3 regions of the Klebsiella sp. SYXHC3 genome follow, and region 2 is predicted to be linked to each of the others. Evidence: riboswitches for the same ligand, from Rfam matches in the RefSeq annotation. Region 2 holds a riboswitch; each other region holds the start of a gene.

Region 1 (4,623 bases), on a different contig from region 2:
TAATCGCGCCAATGGGGGCGACGGCGGCGGCCATCCGCAGGCCGGAACCGAGCGCGGGTAGCGCCGCCATGAGTCGGACATGGCGCAATTGAGCACCAAAGGAGGCGCCCATGGTACGAGCCAGATCGAGATAGTCGCGATTGACCCGTTGCAGACCGTCAAAGAAAGCCGAGGTAACGGGGAAGAAGATAACCAGCACCGCCATCATAACCTTGGCGCTCATACCAAAACCAAACCACAGCACCAGTAGCGGCGCGAGGGCGAAGACCGGAATGGCCTGGCTGGTCAGTACCAGCGGCATTACCCACCGCTGTAATCGCGGCGACATGGTCATACAAAGCGCCAGCACCATACCGAGCGCGACGCCGAGCGCCATTCCGCTGAGAATTTCGCTCAGGGTGACAAGGGTATGGCTGGCCAGATAGCTACGGTTATTCCACAGCGCTTCAGCGACCGCCGCAGGAGAAGGCAACAAAAAAGTGGGAATGCCGCTGTAGCTCGCCAGCTGCCAGAGCAACAGTAGGCCACAAAATACGCTGCACCCGCGCAGTAACTTGCCCCTCATCCGTTCGCCCTCATCAATTGCTGCAGCAGCTGCGCCTGGCTTGCCAGCAGCGCGGGATCATCCGGGGCGCGAGGCGGGATTCCGCTTAAATGATGACTATCATCAATCCTGCCCGTCGGCGAAAGCACCAGCAGCCGATGGCTGAGGCGGCAGGCTTCCATCGGGTCGTGGGTAATGAGCACTACGGTACGCCCGGTGAGCAAGCGCGCGGCAAGGGTCTGTATCCGCGTTCGGGTAAGCGTATCGAGGGCGGAAAACGGTTCATCCATCAGCACAATGGGGCGATCCTCATAGAGGGTGCGTGCCAACGCCGCGCGCTGGCGCATCCCACCGGACAGCGCGGCCGGGCGTTCATCAGCGCAGGAGGCGAGCCCGACCAGCTCAAGAAGCTCGTTTACCCGCGCGTTATCGGCCTTTTCACCGCGCAGCCTGGCGCCGAGGGCGACATTTTCCCGCACGTTAAGCCACGGATAGAGCAGATCTTTTTGCCCCATCCACGCCAATCGCGTGGTAACAGGAAGGCCATCGCTGGCGACGACGGTTCCGCGGGTTGGCGCCGCCAGCCCGGCGATAGTACGCAACAGGCTGGTTTTGCCCGCGCCGCTGGCCCCCAGCAGCGATACCCATTGCCCGGCGGCAATATCAAAGGAGAGATCGCGAAAGAGGGTCCGGGTGCCAAAGCGCAGACATAAATCGCGAATGTGAATACCTGGCGCCATCACCCCTGGTCCTGCCCGGCGGCGTTCAGTCCCATCTGCCAGAAATTACCTTCCAGCCGGGTAGCGGTAGTGAATATGTCGCTCAGTCCGGCTAACCGGGATTCCGCGCCGCGCTGTTGCCAGAGCGTTTCCAGCAGGTCGATCGCCGCGTTGACGCCGTGAAGATAGCTCTCGTCGCCGTAATTGCGGATCCACGGCGCGTAGGGGTTATCGTGCAAGTTGGTTTGTGGGTTGTGCAGCAGACCAAGCCCGATCTCCGCATAGCCCGCGACGCAGGGCAGCAGCGCCGCCAGTAGATCCAACGCGTCGCCGGAGTGGCCGATATCCAGTACGTAGCGGGTGTAGTTGATGGTTTCCATCGCTTCGCTTTGCAGGGCCATAGCGTCTTCACTCAACCCCCATTGCTCGCAATAGCCTACATGTAGCGGTAGCTCAGCAAGGATGGCATTCATCGAGGCGGCGGCGGCGCGCATCTCCGGCAACGTGCGAAGTTTGCTGACCAGCAGGGCATAGCTGCGGGCGAAATGGATTAGGAACAGATAATCCTGGGTTAAATAATGACGAAAGGCTGCCTGCGGCAGCGTACCCGCGGCTAATTGCTGGAGGAAAGGGTGCGACACGTAGCGTTGCCATTCGCCACCGGCCTGCTCGCGCAGTCGACCGTAAAGACCTTGGGTAAAAGCGGGAATCATCATGGGACCTCCTGAAAATAGGGGGAGATCCGGGCGTGCAGAAGTGTGAACAGGCAAAACTGAAAACTGGCGAACATGCCGACCCGTCCCTTCGCTGGCATGACCCAGATCAGGTTCAAAGGGTTCGGCTTTTACGCCATCTCAGCCCTCACGGGACACCCCTCGGTTGCGACATGTTATACGTCATTCACTTTTTGATTACAACGGCGGCGAACTAAAAACCATCGCACATGGTGACACTGTCACTTACTAATGGTCATGCGTCAGAACGATAAATAACATTTATCAATTTGTGTGATTAACCACGCTTTTTTATCCAAAAATAAGCAAAGTAAGGCGAGGGTAAGTTGGCGAAGAACAAGGACTTACGATATATTTTTAGCTCATTCCCTCAATATTCCCTTATGAATGCGTCAGTGCTGGAGACCGCATGAAGCTGGCAGGCCTTACTCTTTTACTGATGCTTGCTCTCGCGCCTGGCGCGTCTCGTGCCGCCCAATTGTTCGACCCTGAAGATGGCATGCTCGATATGAGCCAGTATTTGCAGGATAACCCGTACGGTTTTTTGCCGGTGCCGGTGATGATTACCGAACCGGCTATTGGCTACGGCGGCGGTCTGTTTGGTTTATTTCTGCATGGTAAAGGCTCCCGCGAGGGCGATCGTTTTATTCCACCGGCGCTGACCGGGTTCGGCGGTGGTGGGACGCAAAATGGTACATGGTTCATCGGCGCCGCGCATCGTCATACCTGGAATCATGACAGTATTCGTTATCTGGTTGGCGCGGGCTACGCCAATGTCAATCTCGATATCTATTCGGGTGACATTGCCGGGTTTAACAAAAATGTGGCGGTGCAAACCCATACCAAAGGCTTTGGCGGTCTGCAAAAGCTGTTGTTCCGCGTGGGGGACTCACCGGTTTTTCTCGGCGCCTCGCAATTCTATGCGCACACCGATGTAACCGCGGACAATCAGCTGATTAACAAGGTGTGGCAGCGGGTGCTGGGGGAAAACAGCACCTCTTCGGCCTTGGGCGTGGTGGCGGAATATGACACCACTGATAATTTTTTCTACCCTAAGAAAGGGTTATCACTGCAGGGCGAGTACCGTTTTTACCGCGCTCTTCTCGGCGGCGACTATCATTACAATCAGTTGTCGCTGGATGGTAAATACTTTCTACCGCTGGCGCCGACCTTAACCCTGGCGCTGGCGGCAAATTATCAGTCGCTGACTCATCATGACAAGCATCTAACGCCAATGGCCCGGCCTTACATCGAACTGCGCGGCATCTCGCGTTTTCGCTATCAGGGCGATTATGTCGCTGTCGCCCAGACGCAACTGGCCTGGCAATTTGCGCCGCGCTGGATCCTGCAAGGTTTTGTCGGTATCGGCAGCGCGAGCGATGAGGCGGGGTCGCTGTGGCAGCAAACCGAAGTGGCGTGGGGCTCCGGGTTTCGTTATCTGGTCGCCCGTCAGTATGGTTTATTTACCGGCGTCGATGTCGCATTTAGCGAACACGAACAGGCGGTCTATTTTAACGTGGGTTCCGGACTGTAAAGGTACGAATAAAAATGAGATGGAAAATAACCGTCATGACGCTGCTGTTGACCTCTGGCGCCGTGTGGAATGCCTGTGCGGCGGAAAGTGACGACAGTGATAGCTACTTTCCCATCTGGGGAGACGAAGCCCGCGCCCGCGGTTATTCCATCCCGCTGCCGTTTGGCGTCAATCTCAGCTATATGAATATGCGCCAGGATATTATGGTCGACAGCATCACCTTTTCCGGACTGAAGCTGGGTAACCATCCGATCCCCAGCGACATGTTCGCCATCGATGCCGGGCACACGCGGGAGAAGAGCAAAACCGAGAATCTTCGTCTCGATATGTGGGTGTTTCCCTTCCTTAATGTCTACGGGATTTTAGGCCACACCCGCGGTTCGTCGGTGTCGAATGTGTCGGTCGATGCCGACCCAACGCAATACCGCGGTCTGGATCGCATCATCGCCGGCGCAGTGCATAACCTTAATCAAAGTGGCGAGTTGCAAAATATCGATTTTGTTCTCGATTTTAAAGGTACCACCTGGGGAGGCGGGTTCACGCTGGCTGGCGGCTATGAGAACTGGTTTGCCCTCGTCGATACAAACTACACCCGCACCGATTTCGATATTCTCGACGGCAGTATTTCTGCCGTGACAGTGTCACCTCGTGTTGGCTATCGCTTCAACCTTCAGGGGATTTCCGGCCCATCGCATCTCAGCGTGTGGGTCGGCAGTATGTATCAGGATGTGCAGCAGGAATTTAAAGGCAACCTGGCCGATTTGCATATGCCGCCACAGCTGCAGCCATTGATTGCCGCGGTCAATAAAGACGGCGACGGCAAGTTTGATGTCAAACAGAAACTCACTTCACCATGGAATATGCTGATCGGCGCCCAGTACGAAATCACGCGTAACTTCAACGTTCTGACCGAATTTGGCTTTAACGATCGCAATAGTTTCTTTGTCGCCGGTGAATACCGTTTTTGACTTAACGGCGTGTAGCCATCGGCGAGTATGATGCGCGCTGTTTTTGTGTCATGGAGAACGCTTTTGATGCGTAAGAGTTTGTGGTGGTTATTGGCGGCTGCTTTTTCGGTATTTGCCCAGGACC
Region 2 (4,623 bases):
GGCTTTTGGCTGGTCGATATCGTCGCTGGTGAACAGAATTTGCCGCTGCAGGTTGCTGAGATGCACCGCGTCGTCATCGGCCAGCGTCAGCGTCCCGACGCCGGCCCCCGCCAGATATAGCGCCGCCGGCGAACCTAAGCCGCCCAGGCCAATAATCAGCGCCCGGCTGGCTAACAGTTTCTGCTGTCCCTCAATGGCGATATCTTCCAGCAGCAACTGGCGGCTATAGCGCATGAAATCGTGATCATTCATCGCCTGCTCCCGCCAGCGCTAACAGTTGTGCAGTGGCATCCCGCCAGTCTGCTGCCTGGGTAATGGCGCTGACGACCGCGATGCTGCCAACGCCGGTGGCCAGTACGCCCGGTGCTTTTTCCAGACTGATGCCGCCTATCGCTACCGTCGGATAATCGGCCAGCCGCTGAATATGCCCGGCAAGCTGTTCGAGGCCCTGCGGCGCCGAAGGCATCTGTTTGGTTTGTGTCGGGAAGACGTGTCCCAGTGCGATGTAGGAAGGGCGCGCCGCCAGCGCGACGTCAATTTCCATGTCGTCGTGAGTGGAGACGCCAAGGCGCAGTCCGGCTTTACGGATGGCGCTCAGGTCGGTGGTTTCCAGGTCCTCTTGACCCAGATGTACGCCATACGCCCGGTGCTTAATCGCCAGTTGCCAGTAATCATTGATAAACAGACGCGCGCGATAGCGGCGGCCAAGCGCGATGGCGGCGATAACATCATCCTCTACGTCGCTGTCGCGCTGGTCCTTGATCCGCAATTGAATAGTGCGTACGCCGGCTTCCAGCAGGCGCTCATTCCACGCCACGCTATCGACAACCGGATAAAGCCCGAGACGAAACGGTACGGGCGGAAAGTCAGGCTGGTACATCAGGCATTTTCCTTTTTCAGGTAGATTTCACCGCCGCGGGCGCGGAAGTTATTCGACATATCGGCCATGCCGGCTTCGATATTTTGCTTCGCGGCGTAGTCGCGGACCTCCTGCGTGATCTTCATCGAACAGAATTTCGGCCCGCACATGGAGCAGAAGTGGGCGACCTTGCCGGATTCCTGCGGTAAGGTTTCATCGTGATAGGCCCGCGCGGTAAAGGGATCGAGCGCGAGGTTGAACTGGTCTTCCCAGCGGAATTCGAAACGCGCTTTTGACATCGCGTTGTCGCGGATCTGCGCCCCGGGGTGGCCTTTAGCGAGGTCGGCGGCGTGGGCGGCGATTTTGTAGGTAATCAGCCCCTGTTTTACATCCTCTTTGTTGGGCAAGCCGAGATGTTCTTTTGGCGTGACGTAGCACAGCATGGCGCAGCCAAACCAGCCAATCATTGCCGCGCCGATACCGGAAGTGAAATGATCATAGCCCGGCGCGATGTCGGTGGTGAGCGGCCCCAGCGTGTAGAACGGCGCTTCGTGGCAGTGGTCCAGCTCTTCGGTCATATTGCGGCGAATCATCTGCATCGGCACGTGGCCGGGGCCTTCAATCATCACCTGAACGTCATACTCCCAGGCGATTTTAGTCAGCTCGCCCAGCGTATACAGCTCGGCGAACTGAGCCTCGTCGTTGGCATCCTGAATCGAGCCGGGGCGCAGACCATCGCCGAGGGACAGCGACACGTCATAGGCGGCGCAGATTTCACAGATTTCGCGGAAGTGCTGGTAGAGGAAGTTTTCCTGATGATGCGACAGGCACCACTTGGCCATGATCGAACCGCCGCGCGAGACGATCCCGGTCAGCCGCTTCGCGGTCATCGGCACGTAACGCAGCAGCACCCCGGCGTGAATCGTGAAGTAGTCGACGCCCTGTTCGGCCTGTTCCAGCAGGGTATCGCGGAAGGCTTCCCAGGTCAGGTTCTCGGCAATGCCGTTGACCTTCTCCAGCGCCTGGTAAATCGGGACGGTACCAATCGGCACCGGGCTGTTGCGCAGGATCCATTCGCGGGTCTCGTGGATATAGCGGCCGGTGGAGAGGTCCATTACCGTGTCGGCGCCCCAGCGGGTTGACCAGACCAGCTTCTCGACCTCTTCTTCAATGGAAGAGGTCACCGCCGAGTTGCCGATATTGGCATTCACTTTCACCAGGAAGTTGCGGCCGATAATCATCGGCTCGGATTCCGGGTGGTTGATATTGGCCGGGATGATGGCTCGCCCGGCAGCGACTTCATCGCGGACGAACTCGGCGGTAATGTTGTCCGGCAGGCGGGCGCCAAAGCTTTCTCCGGCATGCTGCTGGCGCAGCACCTCGCTGCGGATACGCTCGCGGCCCATGTTTTCGCGAATGGCGATGAATTCCATCTCCGGGGTGACAATCCCCTGGCGGGCATAGTGTAGTTGCGTCACGCATTTGCCAGCGACGGCGCGTTTAGGCGTCAGCAGGCCGCCGAAGCGCAGTTCATCAAGGCCATCGTCGGCCAGCCGCGCTTTAGTGTAAGCCGAGCTGCGTTCGTTGAGCGGCGCGCAGTCGTTACGCGCGTCGATCCACGGTTGGCGTAGTTTTGCCAGCCCCTGGCGGACATCGATGTTGATCTCCGGGTCGCCGTATGGCCCGGAGGTGTCGTACACCGGTATCGGTTCGTTGGCTTCGTACTGGGGGTTATCGTTATCACCGCCGATGAGCGTCGGGCTGAGCTGAATTTCACGCATCGGGACACGGATATCAGCCTGTGAGCCTTGAATGTAGATGCGGCGAGAATTAGGAAAAGCGGTACCTTCCAGCGTATCAATGAATCGCTGCGCGTGTTCGCGTTGTTCCCGGCGGGTCAGTTTGGTAGTAGACATAGCGCATTCCAGTTACAAAAAAGGAGATGGCTTGTCAGACGACGGATGGAGTAACAGATGCGACCAGCCCGGAACGGGCAGGTGCGACCAGCAGTTTACTCTTGTTCCCTTCGCAGGTATTAGCCTGATCAGGTTCCGCGGATCCCGAATAAACGGTCTCAGCCTTTTCCACTTCAGCGTTCGCGTGGAAAATAGGCACTCCGACAAGATGAAATCCCTCCGCAGAGGGATAATGTATGTAAATTACTCGTTAACGGTTCACAACTCAAGCGGTCGGCGCGATATTGTCGCCAACGTTGTCTTTCTGATCGTGAGCGACGACCAGCGCCAGCAGCTTGTCCTCAAGCGCGAAGCGCGCCTCCAGCGATTCGCCGATATCTGACAGCGCCTGCTGAAATTCGAGATAGTTATCATGATCGATGGCGTTTTCGAGGCAGGTATCGTAGTAGTCCATCATCTGCTGGGTATTGGCTTCCAGCTGCGGGTAGATTTTGGTAGCGGCTAAAAGAGGGGTACTCCCTTCCATTTCTCCGATAATACGTTCATAAATATTAAAATGACCGGATGAGAGGTAATCCACCAGGCTTTGGCAAAAGTCATCCAGCGCCTTTTCATTAAGCCGCATAAAGGACTCTTTGCCGGGTTTCAGGCCAACCAGGTTGTAGTAAGCCACGAGCAAATGCTTACGCACAAGCAGCCAGCGATCGACCAGTTTGTTATTGCCTCCAACACGTTCCGTCAGGTTTTCCAGCTGGTTTAACATGATTGACTCCGCAAGATTAAAAATAACGTTGCTCAGCAAATGTAAATATAATGTTAAAAGTGCCAGTAAAACGAAGGTAGCGCAATAGATATGGATCGTATTATTGAAAAATTAGATCGCGGCTGGTGGATCGTCAGTCACGAACAAAAATTATGGCTTCCCGCAGGGGAATTACCACATGGCGAAGCGGTAAATTTTGATCTTGTCGGTGAACGCGCGCTACATCTCGGCGAGTGGCAAGGCGAAGCGGTGTGGCTGGTGCGTCAGGATCGTCGCCGTGATATGGGATCGCTGCGCCAGGTATTGGATCAGGATCCTGGGCTTTTCCAGTTAGCAGGGCGCGGGATCCAGTTGGCCGAGTTTTATCGATCGCATAAATTCTGCGGCTACTGCGGCCACCCGATGCATGTCAGTAAAACCGAGTGGGCGATGCTGTGCGGCCACTGCCGCGAGCGCTATTATCCGCAAATTGCCCCCTGCATTATCGTCGCCATTCGTCGCGACGATTCAATTCTGCTGGCGCAGCATACCCGCCATCGTAATGGTGTCCATACGGTGTTGGCCGGGTTTGTCGAAGTGGGTGAAACCCTTGAGCAGGCGGTCGCCCGCGAAGTGATGGAAGAGAGCGGCATTAAGGTGAAAAACCTGCGCTATGTGACCTCCCAACCGTGGCCCTTCCCGCAATCATTGATGACCGCCTTTATGGCTGAATACGATAGCGGCGATATTGTCGTGGATAAGAAAGAGCTGCTGAGCGCAGAGTGGTATCGCTATGACGATTTGCCGCTACTGCCGCCGCCGGGCACGGTGGCGCGACGCCTGATCGAAGATACGGTGGCGATGTGTCGGGCAGAGTACGAGTGACATGTTACACTGGGCGCATCAACGCTAAAGGAATGTAAAAATGACCGAACTGAAAAACGATCGTTACCTGCGTGCGCTGCTGCGCCAGCCGGTTGATGTCACCCCGGTGTGGATGATGCGCCAGGCGGGCCGCTATCTCCCGGAATACAAAGCCACCCGCGCGCAAGCGGGCGATTTCATGTCGCTGTGTAAAAATGCCGAGCTGGCCTGCGAAGTAACGC
Region 3 (4,623 bases), on a different contig from region 2:
GTTGGAAAGATCCAGATTGCGGATCTGGTAGACGCCGTCGGTCACCTCAAACAGGCCGCTGATGTTAATCAGCTGCGACTGCCGCCACAGGCTCGGGTTGACGGTATCCGGGGCTTTTTCACCTTCTTTGATGAAAGAGTACTGTTGCGGATCCCATACTACGTTACCTTGTTCTCCTTTAATGATCTCGGTGGGCAGGGCGGCAATAAACCCTTTATGGGCGTTGGTGAAATCGGTGTTATCTGAGAAGGGGAGTTGGTTATAGAGAGCGTCGTTGGCTTGTTTAGTGGCAGCGGTCGCTTCTTTTGCGGCGACTTCCGCCCATGCTGACAAGCTGATCGATGACAGCAAGCCAGCAATGGCCAATCCTTTTACTATGGGGGTCAATTTCATTGGAATCCTCTTACCTTAATGGCGATTCACTCGTTAATTCCGATCTGACGTGGTGTTACAGCTTGTAACGCTTTCTTGAACTATAACCTATTGTTTACATTGAGCAAGTTTGTGGTTACAAAAAAAATACATTAATTAAAAAACCACACTCTCGTAGGTAAAATGAGATTTATCCAATGGGATTAATGTCGCTTATTTAGCTCGGCGTTTGACGTGTCGGCTACTGCGGAGAAGGGAAAAAGCGGCCCTTAGGCCGCTTTTAAATTAACAATGAAGCGGCGCTATTTGGCGTAGCCTAAAAATTTACCGTCCTGCATGACGGCAATTTTTCCTGATTGGTAGACAATAAAAACGTATAAACCCTGAGAATAGGTTTTCGCGTCAGCATTGCTTTCGTCTAAGGCCGCGGGTTTGCCATCAACTGTCAGCCCGGTTGAGTTTGTGACCAGCTTCATACCATTGAAGATCTTCACTTTTTTGCTGGATTGCGCTTTCTGCACGGGATATAAAGCCTGTGCATTTTCCAGCGCCTGTTTCTCCGCTGCGGCATTCACCGTAGCCTGTTTGTTTTGTTCCGCAATATAACAGGCATCTTTACTGATCCCCTGTGCTTCGCACTCGGCCATACGCTGCGCTGGTGAACTGCAACCAATCGCGATGGCTGCGCTGAGTGCCAGCAGCAGCATAGAAACGTGTTTCACTTTCATCATTAACGACCTTAGTGTCGAAATTATTTTTAACATGTTATGCAAACTAACGGCAGCGGCGACTACTGCGGTTACTGTGTTCGCTTAGTTAGTAACGCGTAGTAACTATGTCTTATGGTTATTAAGTGAATTGTGATCTAAATCAACCGCCGCACGGATAGCTAAAATTTTGTGTAATCGCTTACATGGCGCAGGAAAAAGTGGCGTCTCTGTGGCAAACGTACAAGGATGATACAACGACGCGTAATGACGGTATGCAAATCAGCCATTATGATGGCGCTTTCTACAAGGATCATAAGGGATTATGAAGTGGATACTGTTGAGGAAATAAATGGAACATACTTTTTTGCGGGGCGTTCAAACCTTACCGCCTCAGAACTATTTTTCATGGTCTTTGTCTTCAATACTGCTGATCAATTTGGTATCAAAGATGTTGCCTCTGTATATGCACTGTATGCGGGTATAAATGATCAGGCGACACGGGCTAAACCCGGAACGGCAATTCCTGGAACATCCAGACTATCGAAAGGTGCCAGACGAGTATTTGGCAATAGAATGTTCCCATTTGGGTTAAAAATGCCTACATGGATTGGCGGTTATACTCCATGGACTGCAAAAAGGAGGATGGTGAGGAAAATTGGAACGTGGGTGGGACGGACTATTCCCCTCATTGGTGAAGTGATCATTGTGGCTGATGTATCGCAGATCATTTACAACACGATCATTGAATACAATACCATCGCGCGGGGCAACGATAAGCTATGGTAGAAGATATCGAAAAACGCGTCATCAAGTTGTTCACTATTCGTAGTGGGACCTATATCCTCAGGAACAAGAAATACGCTACATACACGGCAGACTCGAGTATTCATTTTGATGTCCAGTTAGATCAAGATGACGTTGAAGAGTTGGTTGAAGACTATGAAAAAGAGTTCAACGTCGACATGTCGAATTTCCATCTTGAAACGTACTATCCCGAAGTCAATTTTTCATGGAATCCATTTAAAAAGCCTGAACCAGTAGATGTTCCAGAGTTCACCATTGATATGTTTATCCAGTCTGCCAAAGCCGGGAGATGGTTGTACGATTAAGGGACATATCGCCAGTAGATCTACCGCTTTTACCGTTTACAAGACTTATCGCTGGCATTACTATCCTGATTAAAGATTAACGGAACGTTAGTCGCCATTTTGTACCAAATGACTCGGGGTGCCCTTCTTTGTGAAGGCTGAGAAATACCCGTACCACCTGATCTGGATAATGCCAGCGTAGGGAAGTCAGAGACCGCATGGTCTGCGCTGCTTCCTCATCTGGCGGGAGCAAACCATGCATCAACCGCTAAATCCGGCGCATATCGCGCACCTGCAGCAGCTTTTCCGCACCTCTTCGCCGCTTGTTCACTGTATGACCAACGATGTGGTCCAGACTTTCACCGCTAACGTCCTGCTGGCTATTGGCGCCTCGCCGGCGATGGTGATTGATCCTACGGAAGCCGCGCAGTTTGCCGCCATTGCCGATGCGCTATTGATTAATGTCGGGACCTTAACCACTGAGCGCGCCAATGCGATGCGAGCGGCGGCGCAGAGCGCCCGCCAGGCGGGAAAACCCTGGACGCTGGATCCGGTTGCCGTCGGCGCGCTGACGCTGCGTACCGATTTTTGTCGCGAATTACTGGAACTGCGGCCTGCGGCGATTCGCGGTAACGCCTCGGAAATCATGGCGCTGGCGGGGAGCAGCGGCGGCGGGCGCGGCGTGGACACGACCGATAGCGTAGCTGCGGCGTTACCCGCAGCCCAGGTGCTGGCGCGCAAGCTCAATACCGTGGTCGCGGTGACGGGCGAGGTGGATTACATCAGCGACGGTGAGCGCACGCTTGCCGTGAGCGGCGGTAATGTCCTGATGACGCGGGTGGTGGGGACCGGCTGCGCGTTATCCGCGGTTGTGGCGGCAAGCGCCGCGATGCCCGGCGATCGGCTGCAAAACGTGGCAGCCGCCTGCGGCCTGATGAAAATGGCGGGAGGTGAAGCGGCGCGACACGGCGGCCCCGGCAGTTTTATCCCGGCATTCCTCGACGCGTTATACGCGGAGGTGGCGGCATGAAGCGGATTAACGCCTTAACCATCGCCGGCACCGATCCCAGCGGCGGCGCCGGGATCCAGGCCGACCTCAAAACATTCTCCGCACTCGGCGCTTACGGCTGCTCGGTGATCACCGCGCTGGTGGCGCAGAATACCCGCGGCGTGCAGTCGGTATACCGCATTGAGCCGGACTTCGTGGCGGCGCAGCTGGATTCGGTGTTTAGCGACGTGCGAATCGATACTACGAAAATCGGCATGCTGGCGGAAACCGATATCGTTGAAGCGGTGGCGGAACGTCTTGCCCGCTATCAAATTGCCAACGTGGTGCTGGATACCGTAATGCTGGCGAAAAGCGGCGATCCGCTGTTATCCCCTTCCGCCATTGCGACGCTGCGCCAGCGCCTGCTGCCGCACGTTTCACTGATCACCCCGAATTTGCCGGAGGCCGCGGCGCTGCTCGATGCGCCGCATGCGCAAAGCGAGCGCGAGATGCTGGAACAGGGCAGGGCGCTGTTGGCGCTAGGCTGCGGGGCGGTATTAATGAAGGGCGGACATCTGGACGACGCCGAAAGCCCGGACTGGCTGTTTACCCGCGAAGGCGAACAGCGCTTTACCGCGCCGCGCGTGCAGACCAAAAATACCCACGGTACCGGCTGTACGTTATCTGCCGCGCTGGCGGCGCTGCGTCCGCGCTATGCCGATTGGGGACAAACGGTCGCCGAAGCGAAGGGCTGGCTGTCGGCGGCGCTGGCGCAGGCCGATTCGCTGGAAGTGGGGCACGGTATCGGCCCGGTACATCATTTCCACGCCTGGTGGTAAATGGCAGTGAAACGAGACAGCAGAATCTACTGAAAAAACGCGCTCCCGGCTGGAAAATATGCTAACTCGGTACCAGGCTTAACCTGCCCAAAATTTTTGGGTTGGGATAAAACATGCTGGCTGCGGCCAGCACTTACGGGAGATAGCTATGACTGATATTACGCAGTTGCTTGGCAAAGATGCCGACAGCCTTTTACAGCACCGTTGTATGACTATTCCAGCCGATCAACTCTATTTACCGGGAGCGGATTACGTCGACCGGGTGATGGTGGATAACAACCGCCCGCCTGCGGTGCTGCGTAATATGCAGACCCTCTACAACACCGGGCGTCTGGCGGGAACGGGATACCTGTCCATTCTGCCGGTCGACCAGGGCGTAGAGCACTCGGCGGGCGCGTCGTTCGCCGCCAACCCGCTCTACTTCGATCCGAAGAATATCGTGGAACTCGCCATCGAAGCCGGCTGTAACTGCGTGGCTTCTACCTATGGCGTACTGGCCTCGGTATCGCGCCGCTACGCGCACCGCATTCCATTCCTCGTTAAGCTCAACCATAACGAAACGTTGAGCTACCCGACCGAGTATGACCAGACCCTGTACGCCAGCGTCGAACAGGCGTTCAACATGG

What was found. Region 2 has a riboswitch for thiamine pyrophosphate ahead of thiC (phosphomethylpyrimidine synthase ThiC). Riboswitches for the same ligand answer to the same signal wherever they lie in the genome.
Region 1: linked by a shared signal. The riboswitch ahead of tenA (thiaminase II) and the one ahead of thiC (phosphomethylpyrimidine synthase ThiC) in region 2 are both predicted to bind thiamine pyrophosphate.
Region 3: linked by a shared signal. The riboswitch ahead of thiM (hydroxyethylthiazole kinase) and the one ahead of thiC (phosphomethylpyrimidine synthase ThiC) in region 2 are both predicted to bind thiamine pyrophosphate.

Annotation. Positions count from the first base shown of each region.
Region 1 is NZ_JBXUNG010000001.1:411,134-415,756, reverse strand. It holds gene AC2CGP_RS02060 (ABC transporter permease) at 1-565, opposite strand, end outside; gene AC2CGP_RS02055 (ABC transporter ATP-binding protein) at 562-1,287, opposite strand; gene tenA (thiaminase II) at 1,284-1,979, opposite strand; TPP riboswitch at 2,046-2,149, opposite strand; gene AC2CGP_RS02045 (BamA/TamA family outer membrane protein) at 2,407-3,531, shown strand; gene AC2CGP_RS02040 (hypothetical protein) at 3,546-4,499, shown strand; gene AC2CGP_RS02035 (DUF4056 domain-containing protein) at 4,566-4,623, shown strand, end outside.
Region 2 is NZ_JBXUNG010000018.1:24,696-29,318, forward strand. It holds gene AC2CGP_RS23965 (HesA/MoeB/ThiF family protein) at 1-252, opposite strand, end outside; gene thiE (thiamine phosphate synthase) at 245-880, opposite strand; gene thiC (phosphomethylpyrimidine synthase ThiC) at 880-2,775, opposite strand; TPP riboswitch at 2,864-2,988, opposite strand; gene AC2CGP_RS23980 (Rsd/AlgQ family anti-sigma factor) at 3,041-3,538, opposite strand; gene nudC (NAD(+) diphosphatase) at 3,629-4,402, shown strand; gene hemE (uroporphyrinogen decarboxylase) at 4,443-4,623, shown strand, end outside.
Region 3 is NZ_JBXUNG010000001.1:1,198,327-1,202,949, reverse strand. It holds gene AC2CGP_RS05895 (alkyl/aryl-sulfatase) at 1-393, opposite strand, end outside; gene AC2CGP_RS05890 (lipoprotein precursor-like protein) at 675-1,100, opposite strand; gene AC2CGP_RS05885 (STM2901 family protein) at 1,410-1,868, shown strand; gene AC2CGP_RS05880 (DUF1493 family protein) at 1,862-2,191, shown strand; TPP riboswitch at 2,296-2,392, shown strand; gene thiM (hydroxyethylthiazole kinase) at 2,427-3,200, shown strand; gene thiD (bifunctional hydroxymethylpyrimidine kinase/phosphomethylpyrimidine kinase) at 3,197-3,997, shown strand; gene fbaB (class I fructose-bisphosphate aldolase) at 4,146-4,623, shown strand, end outside.